Regions from separate parts of the Clostridium sp. LIBA-8553 genome, predicted to be linked through region 1. Evidence: predicted binding sites of a transcription regulator. Region 1 holds the regulator's gene; the other holds the start of a gene.
The links. The regulator HrcA, encoded in region 1, represses chaperone genes, less so after heat shock. The targets are predictions, from matches to a motif close to TGTTAGCACTCNNNNNNNNNGAGTGCTAACA.
Positions count from the first base shown of each region.

Region 1 (12,516 bases):
AGGAAAGTTTAGGAGTTCCAGTTATTGCATTAGGGGTTCCAACAGTTGTAGATGCGGCGACCATTGCTAATGATGCTATGGATTTAGTTTTAGATGAAATGATAAAGCAGTCAGAGGAGGGAAAAGAATTTTATAATATATTAAATAATATAGATAAAAATGAAAAGGGTATTATGATAAAAAGTCTTTTAAATCCTTATGTTGGTGACTTAATGGTTACTCCGAAGGAGATAGATGATGTAATAGAATCAGTTTCAAAAATAATATCTAATGGAATAAATATAGCACTTCAACCCAATATGGTTTTAGAGGATATAAATAAATTTCTTAATTAAAAGAAATTAGGAGATTTTTGTTAGAAATTATGGATGATTTTGAAGAATAATAAATTAAATATTTACTGTTATAGAGTAACATAATATTTACCCTAATCTCATATAAATGAAAATATGAGGGAGGGGATAATGTGAGAGGTATTAATAAAAGAGAAATACCCATAGGAATGCTTGTTCTTTTGATCTTACTAATAATGTTTATGTTTAGATTTATGAAGATTGCAGCAAGTAAAGATATGAGAGAAAACTTGTCATATATACAGCTTTTGAATGCGGGTATGCCTATTGCCAAAGGAACATATTATGATGAGGATGCTTACTTAGAAAGTAATATTACGTTAAAAAGTTTAGCTCTTGAAACTTTGAATATAAAGCCTTTAGATCCTATTGAGTTAGTGATGAATGAAATACCTTACTTTGGAGTTGTAAATAAAATAGCTTCAATTGATAAAGTAGGGTATGCTTCGGCAGAGGACGTATCTTCCTTCGATTTAAATACTGAAAGCATAGATGAAGTATCGGAGGAAGAGGCAAAGAGTGGAGAAGAATTAGTAGCTAATAAAAATAGTGAAGTTTATGATGAAAGTTTAAAGAAGGAGCTTGATCAATCTAAGCCAGAGGTGCTTATTTATCATACACATAACTCAGAGGGATACAATGAAGAGAGAACTTCAAATAATGAAGCATACAACGTTGTTGGTGTAGGATCTTTAGTAGCAAAAGAGCTTGAAGAAAATTATGGAATATCAGTTATACATGATAAAACTAATCACTCAGCAGCTTATGAGCAATCTTATAATAAATCTGGAGAGACAGTAAAAAAATATGTAGATCAATATGATGAATTTAAAATGATAATAGATATACACAGAGATTCTGTAGGAGAACAAAATAAAAAGAATTTAACTGCTAATATAAATGGAGAAAGCGTGGCTAAAGTCATGTTTGTTACAACTAAGAATAGTAAATATTACAATGATGCAGAAAATCTAGCAAATAGATTTATAACTAGAGCTAATGAGCTTTTCCCAGATATTTTGAGAAGACAGGAAACCTATAAGTATAATAGGGGAAAAAATGCTTTTAACCAACAATATAATAAAAATTCAATGTTAATAGAGGTTGGAGCAGAAGTTAATACTGCGGAAGAGGCACAAGGCACAGCTAAATATATAGCTAGATTAATAGCAGAAGAATTAAACGGAAAAGATGAATAAAAATAAAGCTTTTTGAACATCCTTATAGATAGTAATCTGTGGGGGTGTTTTATTTTGAAAAGATTTATAACAATGGGAACACTTAGTATAATATTTTTTTCTATAATCTGTTGGGGAGTTATTGGTGTTAACATAGAAAATACAGAAGCTTTTAATAATCAAAATTATGAATTGAATGAACAGGTTGATTATGAAAGAATAAAGGAAGAAACAGGAATGGACTTAACTGTATTTAGTGAGGATAATAGTCCAATAAAAATATACGAAAATAAAGATGAATTTTATTTAGTTTTTAAAGAACACACTTTAAACTTAAATAAAGGGTTTGTAGGCAATATATTAATTGGAACTTTTAACTTAATTAATAATTTAATAAATAATATTAATCAATTTATAGAAAACAATATAATAATGTAAATCAAGTATATTGACAGTTTAATGGCACGTTGTGATATAATGTAACTTGACTTATTCTACAATGTGGGGGTGAAAACTGTTCAAGAGCTTTAAATAGTTTGGAGAGCAGGTTTAGATATGGATAAAAAGAAGTATATAAGAAACTTTTCAATCGTAGCGCATATAGATCATGGTAAATCAACATTAGCAGATAGACTTTTAGAGAAAACTGGTACATTAACTCAAAGAGAGATGGAACAGCAAGTACTAGATACTATGGAGCTAGAAAAAGAAAGAGGAATTACAATAAAGTCTCAGGCAGCAAGACTTATCTATAAGAGAGATAACGGAGAAGAATATATATTAAATCTTATAGATACTCCAGGTCACGTAGACTTTACATATGAGGTTTCAAGAAGTTTAGCAGCTTGTGAAGGTGCAATACTTGTTGTAGACGCAACTCAAGGAATACAAGCTCAAACTTTAGCAAACTGTTATTTAGCATTAGATAATGACTTAGAAATAGTTCCTGTTATAAATAAGGTTGACTTAGCTAGTGCTAGACCAGATGAAATAAAGCAAGAAATAGAAGATGTTATTGGAATAGAAGCAGAGGATGCACCACTTGTATCAGCTAAAACAGGATTAAATATAGAAGATGTTTTAGAAGAGATAGTAGAGAAGATTCCAGCACCAGAAGGTGATGAAAATGCGCCTCTTAAAGCTTTAATATTTGACTCATATTATGATAGTTACAAAGGTGTTGTATGCCATATAAGAGTTAAAGATGGTAAAGTTAAACCTGGAACAAAAATTAAATTAATGTCTACAGGTAAGGTGTATGAAGTAGTTGAGACTGGAGTATTTACACCGGCCTTAATGCCTTTAAAAGAAGGATTAAGTGCAGGTGAAGTTGGATATATAACAGCTTCAATCAAGAATGTTAGAGACGCCAGAGTAGGTGATACTGTAACTGAGGCAGCTAGACCAACAGAAGAGGCATTACCAGGATATAAGCCAGCTATACCAATGGTTTATTCAGGTATATATCCAGTTGATGGAGCTAAATACGAAGAGTTAAAAGAAGCTTTAGAAAAACTTCAAATAAATGATGCTGCATTATCATTTGAGCCAGAAACTTCAGTAGCTTTAGGTTTTGGTTTTAGATGTGGATTCTTAGGATTATTACATATGGAAATAATTCAAGAAAGAGTTGAAAGAGAATTTAACTTAGATATAATTACAACTGCACCATCAGTTATATACAAAGTAACTAAAACAAATGGAGAGTCATTTGATTTAACAAACCCAACAAATCTTCCTCCAATGACAGAGATAGCATATATGGAAGAACCTGTTGTTAAGGCTTCAATTATTACTCCAACTGATTACACAGGAGCTGTAATGGAATTATGCCAAGACAGAAGAGGTAAATTCATAGATATGCAATACTTAGAAGAAACAAGAGTTGTTATTCATTATGAAATACCACTAAATGAAATAGTATATGATTTCTTCGATACTCTTAAATCAAAAACAAGAGGATATGCTTCATTAGATTATGAATTAAAAGGATATGAGCAATCAAAACTTGTTAAGTTAGATATATTATTAAATGGAGATAACGTAGATGCTTTATCTATGATAGTTCCAGAGGTTAAGGCTTACCAAAGAGGTAGAGCTATAGCTGAAAAACTTAAGGAAATTATCCCAAGACACATGTTTGAAGTTCCAATTCAAGCAGCTGTAGGTTCAAAAATCATAGCTAGAGAAACAGTTAAAGCTATGAGAAAAGACGTATTAGCTAAGTGTTATGGTGGAGATATTTCAAGAAAGAAAAAACTTCTTGAAAAGCAAAAAGAAGGTAAGAAGAGAATGAGACAATTAGGAACAGTTGAAGTTCCACAAGAAGCGTTTATGTCAGTTTTAAAAGTTGACTAATTAGCTTTTAAATATTATCAAAAAGGTAGTGTTTGATACTATTAAGTATCTACATTACCTTTTTATGTTTAGAGAGAGATTCTTATTATATATATAATTTTAAGAAATTAGTATAAGTAACATTAATTTTATGATGTGTTTTAGTAAGAAATTCGTAAAATAAATATTTTTTTATTTAGTCATTAAAGAGAAATCCCTTCAATATATTTATAGTAAATTAATAAAACTTATGTAGAGAAGGGGAGTTGTTCTTATGTTACAAGCAAATAAGAGAGATGTTAGAGTTAAGTGTAGAAAATTTAGAAATGCTGGAAAAGCAACTGGTGTTATAAATAGAAAAAATGGAGAAAATATTTCAATAAGCCTTAAGATTTCTGATTTAGATAAGTTTTTAGCTAAATATGGAGACCATAGTAATATTGATATAAATTTAGAAGGTGAAACAATAAAAACTTCTATTATAGAAGTTCAAAGAGATTTATTAATTCATAATGCTATAAACATAAATTTAAGAGAAATATAAAAATAAGTTTAAATATATTTTAAGTATTGGACTTATTTATATAAATATTGGTTTTCAGCTTAAAATGTAGTTTAAATTAAAAATTAAATTGAGTTTATTTCGATGTTTTAAGAAGCTTATGAACAAAATTTAAAATAAGTAATTTTGTATTATGAACGTATCATATAAAAGTCATGGGTTTATTCACTCGTGACTTTTTTTGTTGTAATATGAAAGTAGACTAGAGAACTTATATATTAATTAAATTGAAAACAAAATAATAATAGAGACTTTAACTTAAGTTTCTTTATTATTTTAAGATGGAGGTAATTAACCATGGATAAAGTTTCTTTATATATACACATTCCTTTTTGTGCACAAAAATGTCTTTATTGTGATTTTCCTTCTTTTGCAAGAAAAGATCACTTAAGAAGAGAGTATATAGATGAATTAAACAAGGAAATAATAAATTTTAGAGAAGAACACAATAATTTAGAGATAAGTACTATATTTATTGGGGGAGGAACACCAAGTGTTCTTGAAGCAAATGAGTTACAAACTTTATTAAGTGAAATAGCAAAACTTAATTTATCAAATAATGTTGAATTTTCTATGGAATGTAATCCTGGTAATTTAACAGAAGAAAAGCTAAAGGTCATGAAAAAATATGGAGTTAATAGAATTAGTATGGGACTTCAAGCAAAGCAAGATAATCTTTTAAAAGGATTAGGAAGGATACATAACTATGAAACTTTTAAAGAAAATTTTCTTTTAGCTAAAAAAGTAGGATTTGACAACATAAATGTTGATTTAATGTTTGGCTTACCAAATCAAAAAGTAAATGAATGGGAAGATACTTTAAGAGAAATAATATCTTTAGAACCAGCACACATATCAGCGTATAGTTTAATTATAGAAGAAGGAACTGCTTTTTATAATCTTTATGAAAATGATAAGTTAAAGCTTCCAAGTGAAGAAGAGGAGAGAAAAATGTATCATTTAGCAAAAACTATTTTAGAGGAAAACGGATTTAAACAATATGAAATTTCCAATTATGCTAAAAAGGGAATGGAGTGTAGACATAACTTAGCTTATTGGAATATGGATAATTGGATTGGTTTAGGGTCAGCAGCAGCTTCTTATGTTAATGGCAAGAGAATTAAAAATCTAAGTAGTGTGGAAGAATATATAAAAGCAATGAATGAAGAGGGAGAGGCTATAGAAGAAGCAATAATTAATTCTAAAAATGATGATATGGAAGAATTTATGTTTATGGGTCTTAGAAAGATTAATGGAATAAAGGAAAACGAATTTGAAAAGAGATTTAATATGAATATAAATGATGTTTATGGAGAAATAATAAGTAAGTATGAGGAGGAAAAGCTCTTAATAAGAGATTCAGGAATGATTTATCTTAGTGAAAAGGGGGTAGAACTTTCCAATATAATAATGGCTGATTTCTTACTTTAATAATTTTGAAGTTTATAGAGTGAATAAAAGAAAATGAAAGAAAACTAAAGATAATAAAGGATAATTATTATTAAATCAATAATTTTGATGTGAAATGATAAAAAATGGAATTGACAAAAAACTTGGTAGGTAATATATTAATAGTGTACTAGTTAGCACTCGATAAGAGTGAGTGCTAATAAAGAGGTGAGATTAGTGATAGATGATAGAAAGCTTCAAATATTAAGGGCTATAATTCAAGACTATATATCTACTGGAGAGCCTGTTGGTTCAAGAACTATCGCTAAAAAATATAATCTTGGAGTAAGTTCAGCTACTATAAGAAATGAGATGGCTGACTTAGAGGAAATGGGATTTTTAGAACAGCCTCATACTTCGGCAGGAAGAATTCCATCAAGCAGAGGATATAGATTATATGTTGATAGAATGGTTGAATTCGAAAGATTATCTTCTGAAGAGGAATTGCTTATTAGAAATTCAATAATAGATGGTACCTTGTACGAAGTTGATAAGATAATCAAACAAACTAGTGCTCTTCTATCGGAACTTACTAAAATGACTTGTATAGTTAAGGCACCATCAGTACATAAGAGCTTTGTAAAATCAATTCAACTTTTAAAGGTTGATGATTTAAGTATATTATGTGTTTTAGTAACTGATAATGGTGTCATAAGAAATACAGTTATAAAAGTAAAAAATGTTCCTTTATCTGAAGAACTTATTAAAATTAGTAAGATAATAACTGAAAGGCTTAAAAACCTTACTATTGAGCAAATAAACCTAGAGGTTATAAGCAATCTCAATAAAGCTTTAGAAGGATATGAAGATATAGTCAATGCAGTTTTACCAGCTCTTTATGAGAGCTTGAAAGACGATGGATCATCTGAGGTATTCTTAGAGGGAACAATCAATATATTCAATTATCCTGAATATAATAATATTCACAAAGCAAAAGAGATTTTAGAGCTTTTACATGATAAAAAATGTGTTTCAGAACTTATAAGTGATAGTGATGATATGACTATAAAAATAGGGGATGAAATATTTGTACCAGAAGCAAAAGAATGTTCTATAATATCAGCTGGATATCATGTAGGAGATAAGTCCTTAGGTACTATAGCTTTAATAGGTCCTAGAAGAATAAATTATTCTAAAGTATTATCAATCATGACTGAGGTTATGAAAGAATTAAATGAAACTTTAAGGAACAAGTAAAGAAAAAAAGAGAAGAGGTGTAGCTACTTTATGGAGGATAATAAGGAATTTGACGAAAAGTTAAAAGAAGATATCCAAAAAGAATTTGATAATGAAACTAAAGATGAAAATCCTAGTATAGATGAAGAAGTAGAAGAAGTTTCAGAAGATGTTAAGGCTGACGAAAAAGTTATTGAGTTTGAAGAATTAAAGGCTTTAAAGGAAGAAAATAATATGTTTAAGAATAAAACTAAAAAGTTAGAAAATGAATTAGAGGCCTTAAAAGATAGATTATTAAGAATTTCTGCAGAATATGAAAACTACAGAAAAAGAACAGATAAAGAAAAAGAAAGAATATATACTGATGCTTGTGAAGATGTTTTAATAAAAATGCTTCCAGTATTAGATAATTTAGAAAGAGCATTAGCTGTAGATGGCTCAGTTGAAGATCTTAAAAAGGGTGTTGAAATGACAGTAAGACAATTTGAAGATGCATTAGATAAACTTCAAGTTGAAGAAATATCTACAGAAAATGGTTTTGATCCAGAATTACATCAAGCAATGATGGTTGTGGAGCAAGAAGGTTCAGAGCCAAATCAAGTAGCTCAAGTATTCCAAAAAGGATACAAGAGAGGGGATAAGGTTATCAGACATTCAATGGTAACTGTAACTAAATAATTTAATTTGCATTTAACAGATTTAAATATAGATATTGTTAGAGGAGGAATTAACAATGAGTAAAATAATCGGTATAGATTTAGGAACAACAAATTCATGCGTAGCTGTTATGGAAGGTGGAGAACCAGTAGTTATCACTAACTCAGAAGGTGCTAGAACAACTCCATCAGTAGTTTCATTCCAAGCAAATGGAGAAAGATTAGTAGGTCAAGTTGCTAAAAGACAAGCAATAACAAATCCTGATAAAACAATAATGTCAATAAAAAGACATATGGGAACTGACTACAAAGTTAACATAGATGGAAAAGATTATACACCACAAGAAATATCAGCAATGATACTTCAAAAATTAAAAGCAGATGCAGAAGCTTACTTAGGAGAAAAAGTAACAGAAGCTGTTATAACAGTTCCAGCTTACTTTAACGATGCTGAAAGACAAGCAACTAAAGATGCTGGTAGAATAGCTGGTTTAGACGTTAAGAGAATAATCAACGAGCCAACAGCTGCATCATTAGCTTATGGATTAGATAAAATGGATAGTGCTCACAAAATATTAGTATATGACCTAGGTGGTGGTACTTTCGACGTATCTATCTTAGACTTAGGAGATGGAGTATTTGAAGTTGTATCAACAAACGGAGATGCTAGATTAGGTGGAGATGATTTCGACCAAAGAATTATAGATTATATCGCTGAAGACTTTAAAGCTCAAAATGGAATTGATTTAAGACAAGATAAAATGGCTCTTCAAAGATTAAAAGAAGCAGCTGAAAAAGCTAAAATTGAGTTATCATCATCAACTCAAACATTAATCAACTTACCATTCATCACTGCTGATGCAACTGGTCCAAAACATATAGATATGACATTAACTAGAGCTAAATTCAATGAATTAACTCATGACTTAGTTGAAAGAACAATAAATATAATGAAAGAAGCTTTAAAATCAGGTAATGTCTCATTAAATGATATAGATAAAGTAATCTTAGTTGGTGGATCAACAAGAATACCAGCAGTTCAAGAGGCTGTTAAAAACTTCACTGGAAAAGAACCTTCAAAAGGAGTTAACCCAGATGAGTGTGTAGCAATGGGTGCTGCTATCCAAGCTGGTGTATTAACTGGTGATGTTAAAGATGTATTATTACTAGATGTTACTCCATTAACATTAGGAATCGAAACTTTAGGAGGAGTTGCAACTCCATTAATCGAAAGAAATACAACTATCCCTGCAAGAAAGAGTCAAATATTCTCAACTGCAGCAGATAACCAAACTTCAGTTGAAATTCACGTAGTACAAGGTGAAAGACAAATGGCAGCTGATAACAAAACTTTAGGTAGATTTACTCTATCAGGAATTGCTCCAGCTCCAAGAGGAATCCCTCAAATAGAAGTTGCTTTCGATATAGATGCTAACGGTATAGTTAAAGTTTCAGCAACTGATAAAGCTACTGGAAAAGAAGCTAATATTACAATCACAGCTTCAACTAACTTAAGCGATGCTGAAATAGATAAGGCTGTAAAAGAAGCTGAACAATTCGCTGAAGAAGATAAAAAGAGAAAAGAAGCTATAGAAGTTAAAAACACTGCTGAGCAAACTGTTTACCAAACAGAAAAAACTTTAAATGAACTTGGGGATAAAGTTTCAGCTGAAGAAAAATCAGAAATAGAAGCTAAAATCGAAGAAGTTAAAAAAGTTAAAGATGGTGACGATATAGAAGCTATCAAAAAAGCTATGGAAGATTTAACTCAAGCATTCTACAAAGTATCAGAAAAATTATACCAACAAAATGGTGGAGCACAAGGTCAAGGATTTGATCCAAACAACATGGGTGGAGCTAATGCTGGAGCAGGTGCTACAAACAACGATGACAATGTTGTAGATGCTGACTTCGAAGTTCAAGATGATAAATAATAATTAAAACTATCATAAGACTTAAAGCTTTGATATAATATAAAAAGAATTAATAGAGGGAAGGCTCAATAGTCTTCCCTTTTTATAAGTAAATTTATAGGTGGTGAATAACTGTGGCTAAAAGAGATTATTATGAAGTGCTTGGTCTTCAAAAGGGTGCTTCAGATGATGAAATAAAGAGAGCTTTTAGAAAAATGGCTATGAAATATCACCCGGATAGAAATCCTGGAGATAAGGAAGCAGAAGAAAATTTTAAAGAAGTAAATGAAGCTTACGATGTATTAAAAGACCCTGATAAAAAAGCTAGATATGATCAATTTGGTCATGCAGGTGTTGACGGAAGCGCTGGATTCGGTGGCGGCGGATTTGATGCTGGCGGATTCGACTTCTCAGAAATGGGTGGCTTTGGAGATATATTTGAATCATTCTTTGGTGGCGGATTCGGTGGTGGCGGATCAGCTAGGAGAAGAAATGCTCCACAAAGAGGTGCTGATTTAGAATATAGATTAAATATAACTTTTGAAGAAGCTGTATTTGGATGCGAAAAAGAAATATCAATAACTAGAACTGAAAACTGTGAAACTTGCCATGGTACAGGAGCTAAACCAGGAACATCTCCTAAGACTTGTCCAAAATGTAGTGGTTCTGGACAAATAAGGGTTCAAAGACAAACTCCATTAGGAAGCTTTGTTTCTACAACAACTTGTGACCAATGTGGTGGAACAGGTAAAATAATTGAAGATCCATGTCCAGATTGTAAGGGAAAAGGAACTGTTAGAAAAAATAGAAAGATAACAGTTAAGATACCAGCAGGAGTAGATACTGGAAACATAATACCTTTAAGAGGACAAGGTGAACAAGGAGCTAATAATGGACCTTCAGGAGATTTATATATAAGAGTAAATGTTTCTCCTTCTAAGATATTTAGAAGAGAAGGCTCTGATATTTACTATGATTACAAAATAAGCATGGCTAAGGCTGCGTTAGGAGCAGAAATAACTGTTCCAACTGTAGATGGAAATGTTAAATATAAAGTTCCAGCAGGTACTCAACCTGGAACTAAGTTTAGATTAAAAGGAAAAGGTGTTCCTCATGTTAATGGTGGTGGAAGAGGAAATCAATACGTTCATATGGTAGTAGAGGTTCCAAAACACTTAAATAAAGAACAAGAGGAAGCTTTAAAAGAATTCATGAGAGCTTCAGGAGAGTCAGTTGAGGGAACTGAAGATAAAGAGGATGGATTTTTCTCAAAATTTAAAAAGAAAAAATAGATAGATTTTTAAGCACTCTAGCTAAGCTAGGGTGTTTTTTTATGCTTTTTAAGGCTAAGTTTTATAATTTCGCAAAAAGTTTTATTGCCTATTCTAAAATAATAGCTAATTCTGTTAAATATTATACGATTCTAATAGAAAAAGCTTATATTTAAATAAAAAATATACTGCCCATAAAAATATTCTTTCACATATATCTATAAATCAATACTGTTAAAAGTTACATTTGAGTAAAAAATACAAAAAAAGTAAATCAAAATATTTACAAGTTAGTGTACTAATGCTATAATACAGTTGGGAGTTGTGTATTAATGGATTAATACATAGATACAAATTGGATTTAAGCGATAAAAATAAGTATTAGGGGTGAGTGAATGATTGAAGTAATTGAAGTTAAAAAGAAATTCGGAAGAAAAGAAGTTTTAAAGAGCATTTCTTTTAATATAAAAAAAGGAGAAATCACTGCTTTGTTAGGTATGAATGGGGTAGGTAAATCCACAATATTGAAAATAATTATGGATTTAGTTAAGAAAGATTCAGGTGAAGTTCTTATTGATGGAGAAGCTCTTAATATAAAAAACTCAGATAAATTAGCTTTTGTTCCAGATGTGAAAAATACTTATAATGGAATGAATATAAAAGAAAGCTTTGAATATATGGAATGCTTTTATGATAGATGGGATTATAAAAAAGCCTATAAAATGCTTGCTGAGTTTGAATTAAAAGATAATGAGAAGATAGATAAACTTTCAAAGGGAAATTTAGAAAAATTAAAAATAATATTAGGTTTTGCTCAAAATGCAGATTATATCATTATGGATGAACCTTTCTCAGGAATTGATATTTTTACAAGAGATATGTTTCTAAGATCTCTTATAAATTATACTAGTGAAGATGTTGCAATAATTATCACTACTCATGAAATAAAGGATATAGAAAATATTGCAGATAGGGTTCTAATGATTAATGATGGAATTGTAAAAGAAGATTTTTATATGGAAGATATGAGATGCAAGGAAGGTATTTCATTAATAGATAAAATGAGAGAGGTTTTTGGAGATGAATAAGAAAAGCAAGTTTATTTCTTTAATTGAATATGAACTCTTAGGAAATTTTAATTTGATTTTAGTTAATACAGCCTTAGGAATGATTGCTTCCATGGTTTTATTTTTTATTGCAATTTCAAGATATTGGGGAAATGGAATAGTTAATGAAGGAGTATTTTATTTATCGCTTCAAAATGGTAACACAAGTTCACTTATATTCTTAGTTGAGATGATTTTGATTGCAATATTTTCTATTTTTATATGGAAAAAAGAATTTGATTTTGAAAATAAAACAATTTACAGAACATTAAGTTTACCAATAGATAAATGGAAAATACTTTTAGGAAAGTGTTTAGTTGTTGAAGTGTTTTTTTGGTTTTATTTATCAGGTCAAGTTTTGGCTATAGTATTAGAATGGATTATATTGGAGGTTGTTCTTATCAATAGAACTCCTATTTCTTTAGAACTTTTAAAATCTATTTTATTAAATAAAGAAGGACAATTTTTTTTGCCAAGAGATATTTTAACATTTGGAGTTTTATGTTTATTTGTTT
Region 1 is NZ_CM173489.1:2,786,159-2,798,674, reverse strand. Features, by position in the region: gene gpr (GPR endopeptidase) at 1-335, shown strand, start outside; gene AC2JAQ_RS12520 (stage II sporulation protein P) at 467-1,552, shown strand; gene AC2JAQ_RS12515 (hypothetical protein) at 1,607-1,969, shown strand; gene lepA (translation elongation factor 4) at 2,087-3,889, shown strand; gene AC2JAQ_RS12505 (hypothetical protein) at 4,143-4,412, shown strand; gene hemW (radical SAM family heme chaperone HemW) at 4,728-5,861, shown strand; gene hrcA (heat-inducible transcriptional repressor HrcA) at 6,057-7,076, shown strand; gene grpE (nucleotide exchange factor GrpE) at 7,107-7,733, shown strand; gene dnaK (molecular chaperone DnaK) at 7,789-9,645, shown strand; gene dnaJ (molecular chaperone DnaJ) at 9,759-10,916, shown strand; gene AC2JAQ_RS12475 (ATP-binding cassette domain-containing protein) at 11,291-11,983, shown strand; gene AC2JAQ_RS12470 (ABC transporter permease) at 11,976-12,516, shown strand, end outside.

Region 2 (12,516 bases), 290 kb from region 1:
TTTTTATAATTGGAATTTTTAAATTTATATGACTTAATTTATATTGACCTTCTTCACTTCTAAAATATTTTCCTAGGAAATAAATTCCCACAACCAAAATTATAAATATTATTATTCCATACTTACCAATTATCTTACTTGTGGCTAACACAACCTTTGTTATAGCAGGAAGTTCAACATTATTCTCTTCAAACATTTGTATAAAGGTTGGCATTACGAAAGTAAGAATAAAAGTTATTGCTATAATGGCAACTATCCCTAAAACTATAGGATAAATCATAGCACTTTTTATTTTTCCTCTTATCTTGTTTTCCTTCTCATAGTAATCTGCCATTCTTTTAAGAATCATATCTAAATTACCACTTTTTTCACCTGCATCAACCATACTGGTAAGTAATCTAGGAAAAACATCTTTTCTCTTTCTCATAGAATTCGCAAGAGTTTCTCCTCTTTTCACATCTGCATTTACTCCTATTAGAGCTTCCTTCATCTTTTGATTCTCATCTTGTTCCATTAATATATTCAGAGTTTTTCCCACTGATAACCCTGAATCTAGCATTACATAAAACTGTCTACAAAAAACCGCTATATCCTTAAGTTTAACTTTATGTTTAAAAGAAAAATGTTTTTTACTTTTGGAATTGTCCTTTTCTATACTTAAAGGATAATATTCATTAGATAAAAGAATTTCCCTAACTTGACTCTCAGAATCAGCAGTTTGTGTTCCTTCTATCCTTTGTCCTTCAGAATTAATAGCCTTATATTTATAATTTGCCATAATTCATCTCCTTTTCTTTTATCAGAACTAATCATCATAAGTTACTGCTAACATTTCTTCTACTGTAGTTATCCCTTCTAATACTAGATCTCTACATGCTTGTCCTAAAGTTTTCATTCCTTCTCTTATGGAAATATCTCTAATAACATCAGCACTTTCACTATTTAAAATTGCATCTCTATGTCTTTTAGTAATCTCCATAATTTCATATATACCAACTCTTCCAACATAACCTGTGTTATTACAATAAACACATCCTTTTCCTTTATGTAAAATTAAATTTTCATGCTTATCTATTCCTAAAATTGATTTTTCATATGTGTTTGCATCATATTCCTCACCACATTTAGGACAAACTTTTCTCACAAGTCTTTGAGCTATAACCCCTTTAATAGCGTTAGCTATTAAATACTTTTGAACCCCCATATCTTCTAATCTCAAAATACTAGAAGGAGCATCATTAGTATGTAATGTTGATAATACTAAGTGGCCTGTAATAGCTGCTCTTATAGCAATCTGAGCCGTTTCAGTATCTCTAATCTCTCCAACCATTATAGTATCAGGGTCTTGTCTCAAAATTGACCTTAACCCTGTTGCAAAAGTTAATCCTACTTTTGAATTAACATTAACTTGATTAACTCCCTCTATTGCACATTCAACAGGATCTTCTACAGTAATAATATTTTTGCTTTCTGTATTCAATTCATTCAAAATAGCATAAAGAGTTGTTGTTTTACCACTACCTGTAGGCCCAGTAACAAGTATTATTCCATTAGAATGTTTAGTTATTTTTTCTAATAAATCAAGTTCACCTTTCTTCATTCCAAGACTTTCTTTAGATATTATAAAGTTATCTTTATTTACTATTCTTATAACTATCTTTTCTCCTGTTATCATAGGTAAAATAGATACTCTTAAATCTATTTGTTTATTTCCTACTTTAGTAAGTATTCTTCCATCCTGGGGAAGTCTTTTTTCCGATATATCAAGGTTTGCCAGTATTTTAACACGTGTTACTAATGGTGCTAAGGTATCTACTGGCAATGTTGATATAGTATGTAGCTTACCATCTATTCTATACCTAATCCTTAATATATTTTCATAAGATTCAATATGTATATCACTAGCTCTTTCTTCAACTGCATTTTTAATAACATACTCTATCATTTTTACAATAGGTGCATTATCTAAATTATCAATTTCCTCAATTTTATCTAAATTAAGTTCATTATTCTCTTCACTTGATACTTTTGATAATTCTTCTGCCACTGAAAGAACCTTTTGATTTGAATAATATATGTCTATTGCTCTTTGAATAGATTGCTTTAAAGCTATATAAGGCTTAACCTTTAATCCTGTAGAAATTTCAACATCATCTATCGCTACTATATCCAAAGGATCAGCCATAGCAACTTTTATAATATTATCTTCTATCTCATAAGGAAATATCATATGTTTTCTACATACAGTTTCTGAAATCATCTTTATAGCTCTTCTATCTATTGTTATAATCTCAAGATTTACTTTTTCTATATTTAATTGTTTTTCTAAAACCTCTATTATGTCCTCTTCAGTGACAAAATTCTGATCAACAAGTATTTCTCCAAGTCTTTTACCAACTTGTTTCTGAATTGCTAAAGCTTCTTTTATTTCTTGTTCTGTCAGTTTACCTGATTCTATTAGGATATCTCCTAAACGCTTCTTTTGATAACTTACCAAAGGAATATCCCCCTTTATCTAAAGTAAATAACTAAATTCCAAAATATATTGGAATTATAATATTTCCAAAAAAAATTAATATTATAGTTGATATACCTATAGCTGGCCCAAAAGCTATGTAATCTCCTCTTTTCTTTTTCCTAATCACAATCTCTAAAACAGCTAATATTCCACCAACTATAAAAGATAAAAATATATTTATTATAGCTAATTTCCATCCTAGAAAAATTCCTGCTATAGCATGTATTTCTATATCTCCACTTCCCATAGCTCCAGTTAGTTTACTAACTAAGAAAATTACTCCACTAGCTATTAAGCACCCTAAAAAATAATTTAAAATGCTTTCTCCAAAATAAAATTTTTCTATTAATGCAAAAACAACCCCAAGTAATATTGCTGGATAAGTTGTAACAGCATAAACATCTTGAGTGTCATAATCTATGAATGAAATTACTATAAGAAATGTAATTAAGACTAAATACTTAATTGTAAAAAAAGATATACCATAATATTCATATACACAAAAATATAAAAAACCTGTAAGTAATTCTACTAGAGGATATCTTATAGATATTTTTGTTTTACAATATCTACACTTTCCCCTTAAAAATAAATAACTCAATACAGGTATTAAATCTATAGATTTCAGTTTCCTTTTACATACTCCACAATGTGAAGGTGGAAATGCTATGGATTCACCTGCTGGAATTCTAAAAATGCATACATTTAAAAAACTTCCAATTATTAATCCAAATAAAAAAAATACTATTGACACATGTCCTCCATAATTCGTTTTAAAAATTAACTTTCTATTAATATTTCATATTAATTATAAACATCGTACATTTTTTTGTAAATAATTTAAGCAACATTTTTAGCTTATTAAATAAATAATTTACTATTTTTCTTCTTATAAACATAATTATTAAATAGTACTTAATAATACATTAAATTACACTTTATAAAAAATAAGCTTTTGATTTTATTTTTCATCAAAAGCTCTATAATCTACTTAAAATAACAATTATTTAATTATATATTTATTGATAATATTAGGTCTCTTTGTTTTACTCCTCTATATTTGAATCTCCTCCAGTTGAAGTTTTTCCAGTTGAAGCCGTAACCTTTCTTCCATTCTCTATACTTACATTATAAAAATCTCCATTTTGTGGTTTATCTAAATCTCCAAGCAAATCCTGTAATTTAGTTTTTCCACCTCCATCACCTTGTATCCCTGAAACATCAACTCCAGAACCATTAGGTGTAATTTTTATACTTGTTGTACTACTATCAATAACATCTTCAGCTAACAACATTTCTACCGATCTTTCGATAGCTGCACAGTTTTGCTCATCAACCTTTGTCTTTGCCCCTTCTTTTACTGATGAAAAATTTGGAGCTATAACAGTAATAATTATAGCCATAATAGCCAAAACAACAGTTAACTCAATCAAAGTAAATCCCTTTTTCTTTTTTTCCCTAGATTTTTCTTTTTTAAAATTCGCATATTTTAGTGATATCATTTATGGATCCCTCCTAGTATAATTTTTTTAAAGTTAAATATTTTTTAACTTTAGATTTATATTAGGATTATGGACTTTTTTACCATTTTTATACATAAAAAAAGAGATTCTTTTTAAAAAGAATCTCTTTCTATATATCATTCGTTTATTAAATTTCTTATGTTATTTAAATTCCTTAGTTATCTTAAAATCTTTCGTATTTCTAAATCTTTTGTTTATTCTAACTTTATGTACGTACTCTATAACTTCTTTCGTTTTTCTTTAATGTCTTTTGCTATAATAGCTAAAAGCTATTAAATGAATTTAAATCATATGTAATTTTAATATCTTTTGTTTTGTAAATTCATTCGTTAGTAATTATTTCATCTTTAGTATATCTATTTCTTTTGTTTCTCAAAATCATTTGTAACTTATGAACTTATAATAACACATATTTTTCCAGTTGTCTACAAAATAATACAATATTTTTTTATTTTTTTAATATAAATTTTTTTCACCAATTAAAATTTTAAAATTAATACTTTTAATAACAATTACTTAATGAATTCACTATTTACATACCATTTTCAGTTGATTTTTCGACATTTAATCCTTTTAAAGGATATTGTGTAATTATATTCAAAATAATTAATTTCATAAAAAAAGGATGGCATTTAATTGCCATCCCTCTTTATTAATACATTCCGTCCATTCCCATACCTGCACCTTGAGGCATTTCTTTTTCTGGAATATCTGCTACAGCAGCCTCTGTTGTTAAGAATGTTGATGCTATTGATGATGCGTTTTGAAGAGCTGATCTTGTAACCTTAGTTGGGTCAACAATACCTGCTTTAAGCATGTTTTTATATTCTCCTCTTAAAGCATCAAATCCTATACCTGCTTCACTATTCTTAACATTTTCTATTATAACTGAGCCTTCTAAACCTGCATTATGAGCTATTTGTCTCATTGGTTCTTCTAAGGCTCTTACGATTATATTTATACCAACTTGTTCATCTTGAACATCTGAAGTTAACTTAGCAACTTCATTTATTACATTTACATAAGCAGTTCCACCACCTGGAACGATTCCCTCTTCAACAGCTGCCTTTGTAGCTGCTAAAGCATCTTCTATTCTTAACTTACTTTCCTTAAGCTCAGTTTCTGTAGCGGCACCAACTTTAACCACTGCAACTCCACCAGCTAGTTTAGCTAATCTTTCTTGTAATTTTTCTCTGTCAAATTCAGAAGTAGTATCTTCTAATTGAATTTTTATTTGACTAATTCTATTTTTAATTTCTTCTGAATTTCCTCTTCCATTAACTATTGTTGTATTATCTTTAGTTACCTTAACACTTTCAGCTTCTCCAAGCATATCTAATGTAACTTCTTTTAAATCTCTTCCTAATTCATCAGATACAACAACTCCGCCTGTTAAGATAGCTATATCTTGTAACATCTCTTTTCTTCTATCACCAAATCCTGGTGCTTTAACAGCGACGCAAGTGAATGTTCCTCTTAATTTATTAACAACTAATGTTGTCATAGCTTCGCCTTCTATATCATCAGCTACTATTAAAAGCTTTCTACCTGCTTGAACTATTTGCTCAAGTATTGGTAATAAATCTTGAATATTACTTACTTTCTTATCAGTTATTAATACTAATGGATTATCTAAAGTAGCTTCCATTTTTTCTGTATCTGTTACCATGTAGGCTGATACATATCCTCTATCAAATTGCATACCTTCAACCACATCTAACTCAGTTCCCATTGATTTAGATTCTTCTACAGTGATAACTCCTTCGTTACCAACCTTCTCCATAGCAGCTGCTATTAATTCACCAACTTTTTCATCAGCAGCTGAGATAGCAGCAACCCTAGCAATATCTTCTTTTCCATTAACAGGTTTAGAAATTTTCTTTATTTCTTCAACAGCAGTTTCAACAGCAAGTCTAATTCCATTTCTTATTAATATAGGATTTGCTCCTGCTGTTACATTTTTTAATCCTTCTCTTATGATAGCTTGAGCTAAAAGTGTAGCTGTAGTTGTTCCGTCTCCCGCCACATCATTAGTCTTAGTAGCCACCTCTTTAACAAGTTGAGCTCCCATATTTTCATAAGCATCCTCAAGCTCAATTTCTCTTGCTATTGTAACTCCATCATTTGTTATAAGTGGTGATCCAAATTTTTTATCTAAAATAACATTTCTTCCTTTTGGTCCTAATGTAACTTTAACAGTGTTAGCTAGTTTATCTACACCTGCCTGCATAGATTTTCTTGCTTCTTCACCAAATAATAATGTTTTAGCCATATTAATCTACCTCCCAAATTTATTATAAATATCTAAATCATCTATATGTTCAAATTATTGAACTATTGCAAGTATATCATCTTGTCTTAATATAGTGTATTCTTCACCTTCGAACTTAACTTCCGTTCCTGCATACTTAGCGCATAAAACCTTATCTCCAACCTTAACTTCCATCTCTGTTCTTTTTCCATCTACTATTGCTCCTGGCCCTACTGCTACAACTTCTGCTTCCTGTGGTCTTTCCTTCGCAGTTCCAGTAACTATTATACCGCTTTTAGTAGTTTCTTCTGCCTCTAATCTTTTAATGACAACTCTGTCTCCAAGTGGTTTAATATTCATTCAAAAAACCCTCCTTAAAAATGCTATTTAATCATTCAATTTTTAGCACTCTTAATTACAGAGTGCTAATTCTTATTAATATAATATAATTTACCAGTTGTAAATTCAATAACTAAATTTGTTAATTTACAATATGTTATTATTATTTCTTACTTTTGCTTTAAATTATCTTTAGTTTTCTGTAATATCCTCTAGTTTTCTTTTAATATCTTTTTTAGCTTAATTATAGCTTTTATTTATTAATTCTAGACAATTTCATCTTTATTAATACATCACACACTATAGATTAATACTAAGTTTATTCTTGAAATATGTCTTCTTTGATTAATATTTTATAAAAAAGTCTAGAATTACTAAAAACAGTTATTTTAAGGAGTAAATAATGATTAGAATCTTAAAAGATATCCTATTTTCTTTATATTTATTAATTAGTTCAATAATATTTTCTGTTCTAATAACACTTAATATTTCTCCATTACTATATTCATTCTTTTTAAATTTTAAAGGTCTATCATCAGTAAACAACCTTAGTAAAAATCAAATTATGAATGATTATAATAATATAATTCACTACCTAAACTCTCCATATGAAACTACTCTTAAGTTTGAAAATTTTAAAATGAGTCCTACTGGAGAATATCATTTTTTAGAAGTAAAAAATATTTTCACTTCTGTCTATTTAGCTGCATTAGCTTGTTTAATAATAGGAATAATATTATTTATATTATTAAAAAAATTAAAGTTTAAAATCTATTTAAATGCATTTAATTTATTTTTTTATGAAGTTTTGATTATTTGTTCTCTTATACTTTTAGGATTTTATTTTAATTTTTCAAAAGTATTTACTTTATTTCATAAAGTTTTCTTTAATAATGACTATTGGATATTTGACCCTAAAAAAGATCCAATAATAAATGTTTTACCAGAATCATATTTTTTATTCTTAGCAACAGTAGTAATACTTTTAGTACTATTATTTTCAATAATTTCTAAAGTATTTTATTCTTTTAAAAAAAGTCTTTAATCTTTTTTCCTTAAATTATAGAATAATTCTTCTTAAATTTTCAAACTATTAAAGTAACGACTTTTTAAATTTTAAATACATATATTATAATATTTATAAGTATTCTATTATTTAAGGTGTGATGAATATGAATAAAGAAACTCATATATGTGATCTTTGTGAAAGGAAAGTTCCTACAATCACAGAACATCATCTAATTCCTCGTGAAAAAGGAGGAAGATTTGAAGAAACAGCGTGGCTTTGTGTACCTTGTCACAAACAAGTACATGCTTTATATAGTAATTATGAATTAGCTGTTAGACTTAACTCTATACAAAAGCTCAAAGATGACGAGAAGATAAAACGTTACTTAAAATTTATCAAAAAACATCCTGGAGATGCTAATTTTACTATAAAACAATCAAAAGCCATTCGTAAAAAAGGTCGTTATTAATAAAAGAGTAGATTATTAGCTTCTCAAACTCAAAGTTTATAAAGCTCTTAGTCTACTCTTTTTCTCATTAATCTAAACTATATTTTTATTCCATTTTCTCTTGCATAATAGAATAAATATTGTTGAGCGAATCCTGAATACTCTCCAAATCTTTCTCTTGCAAAAATTCTTATCTTATTTAATGAAGCATCATCTGCACCATAAAAATGCATCATAGCTCTTTTAACCCAAACATCAACTGGGAAAGCTGAACTTTTTTTCATAGAGAATAGCATTATGCAATCTGCTACTTTTGCTCCTACTCCCATAAACTCTTGAAGTCCTTTATGGCATTCATCAGCATCCATATTTATTATCTTTTCTAAATCATATTTTTCTAATATTTCAACTATATCCTCTTCTGGAGCTTCAAGCATTCCTTTTTTAGCCAATTCACAATTATATATCTTTTGAGTTGTATCATATATGTATTTGCTTCTAAATGATGCACCTGTTTCTCTTATCTCATCTATTGAAGCCTTAGCTAAGCTCTCCGGTGTCGGGAAAGCATAATAAGTATTTCCTTTATATTCTATAGCACTTCCCCATTTTTCACTAATTTTTTTTATAGTTTTTGATATTACAGGTATGCTATTTCTTGCTGATATTATAAATGAAATAACTAATTCAAAAGGTTCTTGATTTAATATTCTTATTCCATACCCAAACTCTACAGCACTTTTTAATGTATCATCCCAAGATAAAGCTTCCTTAACCTTTGAATAATCTCTTTCTAAATCAAAATAATCTACCCAAATATTTTCAAAATCATCTTTATTAGTATTGTATATTATTACATCATCACCCTCTTGAGCAACTTCTATTACTTTTCCAAAGGCAACACCGATGTATGAACCACTCTCTGTTCTTTCCCATCTAAAACACTGTCCACACTCAAAAGTTTGTTTTATATTAAAATTTTTTACATCTTTTAATATTACTTTTTCCTCTCCGTATTCTACACTTTTAAAGTCCATTTGTTTCACCTATCTTTCTCTTCTTACGATTTCATCTAAAGCTTCTGCTGCTGTTTCTATCATAACTATACATCTTCTATCATCGTCTTTTTTATACTTAGCCTTTAACTCAGTACAATTATAATCTCCTAATTTATCATAAAACTTTTCCATAAATTCCTTTGTTAAAGCTCTTATCTGTGGACTCTGATGCCCTCTATCCTCAGTAAACATAACTCCAAGTATTCCTGCTGCTCCTGTGGCTGCTCCACATACATGACCTATAGCTAATCCTCCGCCAAAAGAAGACATAACCTTTAAAGTTTCTTTTGATAAATTTAAATTATATTCTTCATTTGCAGCATACATTATGCATTCTGCGCAATTTAAATCGTGTTTTTTATCCCACTTTTCTCTTGCTTTTTCAACTAACATATTATCCCTCCAAAATAAAGTTTTATTAATTATATCAACATTTATCTTATAGTTATTATAAATGAAAAAATTTCTGTTTCAAAATTATACACCCATAAGATAAACTAGCTAAAATTCATATTTAAAAACATTATTTATAAAACCTTATGTCAATAATATTATACTAATAAAAATTATTAATAAATAGTCTTTTTATACAAATCAAAATAAAAACATGGATAGGTGTTCTATCGAATCACCCTCCATGTTATAAACTAAGCCTTCAATACTTTTTTCTTATCCCCTTTAAAAGTATCCCAAAGAATACTTATTGCAATTAATACCATAAGTCCAGATATAACTATAGGCTTTGATAAAAATACTGTGACATATCCTAGAAACGGTATGTGAAATAAAACTTTTCCTATTAGATCTTCCTCTTTAACTATTTCAGTATCCTCTGCGTTGTTATTATCACCTTTTGTTATGAATCCTTCTTCATTTTTTTCTATAATTCTATGAGTAACAGTATTTCCTTCATATTTAAAAGTTATTATGTCTCCAGGTTCAACCTGATTCATTTTAGCACTCTTAACAATAGCTAAATCTCCTGTCCTAATCTCCGGTTCCATACTTCCACTTAATATAGAATATGTTCTAAAACCAACAGCCTTAAATATTGCATCTGACTTGCTCATAAAGTTGTTTATTAATATAAGAACTAACATACCTACAACTATATAATATATTGTATTACCTATCTTTTTATTACTCATAAACTCACCCTTACTAAATCTTGAATATAAATGCAATTGCCCTATTATATTTATATTCAAATATTATGTAAAGTATGACTATTTATAAATATTTCACTTTTTAAATACATTATTTTAATTTCATTTTTGAAAGTTCTTAAAATAAAAAATTGTTATATCAAAACTTTAAATAATAAAACTTACAAATAATATAGAGAAAATATCTAGACGAATTTTTCGGAGTAATAACTACAAATTCTTAGTGAAATCTAGTAATTTTCTAAATATATTTATAAGTTTTATTTTAACTTGCTTTTAATACAACCTCTTTTGACCTAAAATATTCTATAGATTATGAAGATGACTATAAACTCCTCCAAGCTTTATAAGCTCTTCATGAGTTCCTCTCTCTTCTATTCCCTTATCTGTTAATACAATTATTTCATCAGAATTTTTAACAGTTGAAAGTCTATGTGCAACTACAAGAGTTGTTCTATCCTTACTTAATTCTTCTAAGGCTTTTTGTATTTCATATTCAGTGACATTATCTAAAGCTGAAGTAGCTTCATCTAATATTAGTATTGCAGGATTCTTTAAAAATACTCTAGCTATTGCTATTCTTTGTTTTTGACCACCGGAAAGCTTAACCCCTCTTTCTCCTATAAATGTATCATATCCATCTTCTAATCCCATTATGAAGTCATGCAGACAAGCACTTTTAGCTGCTTCTATAACTTCCTCCTCAGTAGCATTAGGATTTCCATACATTATATTTTCTCTTATAGTTCCTGTAAATAAGAATACATCTTGTTGAACTATTCCTATGTTTTCTCTTAAAGATTTTAAAGTTACAGTACTTATATCTACACCATCTATAAATATCTTTCCACTTTCATAGTCATAGAATCTAGGAATAAGATTACATACTGTTGTTTTTCCTCCACCTGAAGGTCCAACTAAAGCAACCATTTTACCAGCTTTAATATCTAGATTAAAGTTTTCTAATATGCTTTCCTTATTATCATATCTAAAAGTAACATCTTTTATTGAAATCTTACCTTTTACATCTTTAAGTTCCTTTGCATTAGGAATTTCTTTTTCATTTTCTTCATTCATTATCTCTTCAAATCTCTCAAACCCAGACATTCCATTTTGGAACATTTCATTAAAGTTTATAAGCTTTCTAATAGGTTGTAAGAACATTTTTATATATAATAAATAAGCTGCAAAATCACCAATATTTATTTTCCCTAAATAAGTAAAATATCCTGCTGCTATTAAAACAATAAGTTCAAGCATATCTACAAGGAAAAACATACCTGAAAAATATTCAGCCATAGCCTTATATGCATGTTCTCTAGCCTTTTTAAATATGTTATTACTCTTATCGAATTTTTTCATTTCATAAATCTTATTACCAAAAGATTTTGTTACTCTAACACCTGAAATACTATTTTCTATAGTAGCGTTTACCTCACCAGTTTTAACTCTTGTCTCCTTAAATGCTTTTTTCATTTTATTTCTTTTATTAATAGTATAAAAAAGTAAAAATGGTAAAATAGCAAAAGTAATAATAGTTAGAGGTATATTTATTGTACATAAAATTATAAATGATCCAAGTAACATAACTATTGATATAAATAAATCCTCTGGACCATGATGAGCTAATTCTGATATGTCTAAAAGATCATTTACTATTCTAGACATAATAACTCCAGTTTTATTATTATCAAAATATTTATTAGGCATATCCTGTAATTTTTCAAACAAGTCTCTTCTCATATCGGCTTGCATTCTAACTCCAACTACATGTCCCCAATATTGCATAAAGTAGTTTAATCCTGCTTTAATTAAGAATATTAAAGTAAGTACTATAGCAAAAATAAACAATAATCTTATTTGTCTATTTGGAATAACATCATTAATTATATTTCTTGTGATCATAGGATAAAATAAATCACAAGCAGCAACTAAAAATGCAGCTAATAAGTCTAAAATAAATAATTTTTTATATGGTTTATAATATCGTATAAAATTTTTAAACATATTTCCCCCTTTTAATGATAAAAATTATTAATTAATATTTGTTTTCATTTCTTAATTATAATTAACTTTTAAAATTAAATCAACTAAATAAAAAACCTAAATAATAAAAAGAGGCTGATAAAATATCAACCTCTCTTTACATAACTCAACTAAATTTTAATCATATAAATAGTACCATAACCTACTTATACAAATAT
Region 2 is NZ_CM173489.1:3,075,650-3,088,165, forward strand. Features, by position in the region: gene AC2JAQ_RS13875 (type II secretion system F family protein) at 1-778, opposite strand, end outside; gene AC2JAQ_RS13880 (GspE/PulE family protein) at 806-2,497, opposite strand; gene AC2JAQ_RS13885 (prepilin peptidase) at 2,529-3,272, opposite strand; gene AC2JAQ_RS13890 (type II secretion system protein) at 3,565-4,020, opposite strand; gene groL (chaperonin GroEL) at 4,694-6,313, opposite strand; gene groES (co-chaperone GroES) at 6,368-6,652, opposite strand; gene AC2JAQ_RS13905 (TIGR01906 family membrane protein) at 7,035-7,676, shown strand; gene AC2JAQ_RS13910 (HNH endonuclease) at 7,804-8,109, shown strand; gene AC2JAQ_RS13915 (DNA-3-methyladenine glycosylase family protein) at 8,187-9,125, opposite strand; gene AC2JAQ_RS13920 (C-GCAxxG-C-C family protein) at 9,135-9,539, opposite strand; gene AC2JAQ_RS13925 (signal peptidase I) at 9,794-10,294, opposite strand; gene AC2JAQ_RS13930 (ABC transporter ATP-binding protein) at 10,619-12,319, opposite strand.
Region 2: the regulator HrcA is predicted to act here: its motif matches at 6,693-6,723, upstream of groES (co-chaperone GroES).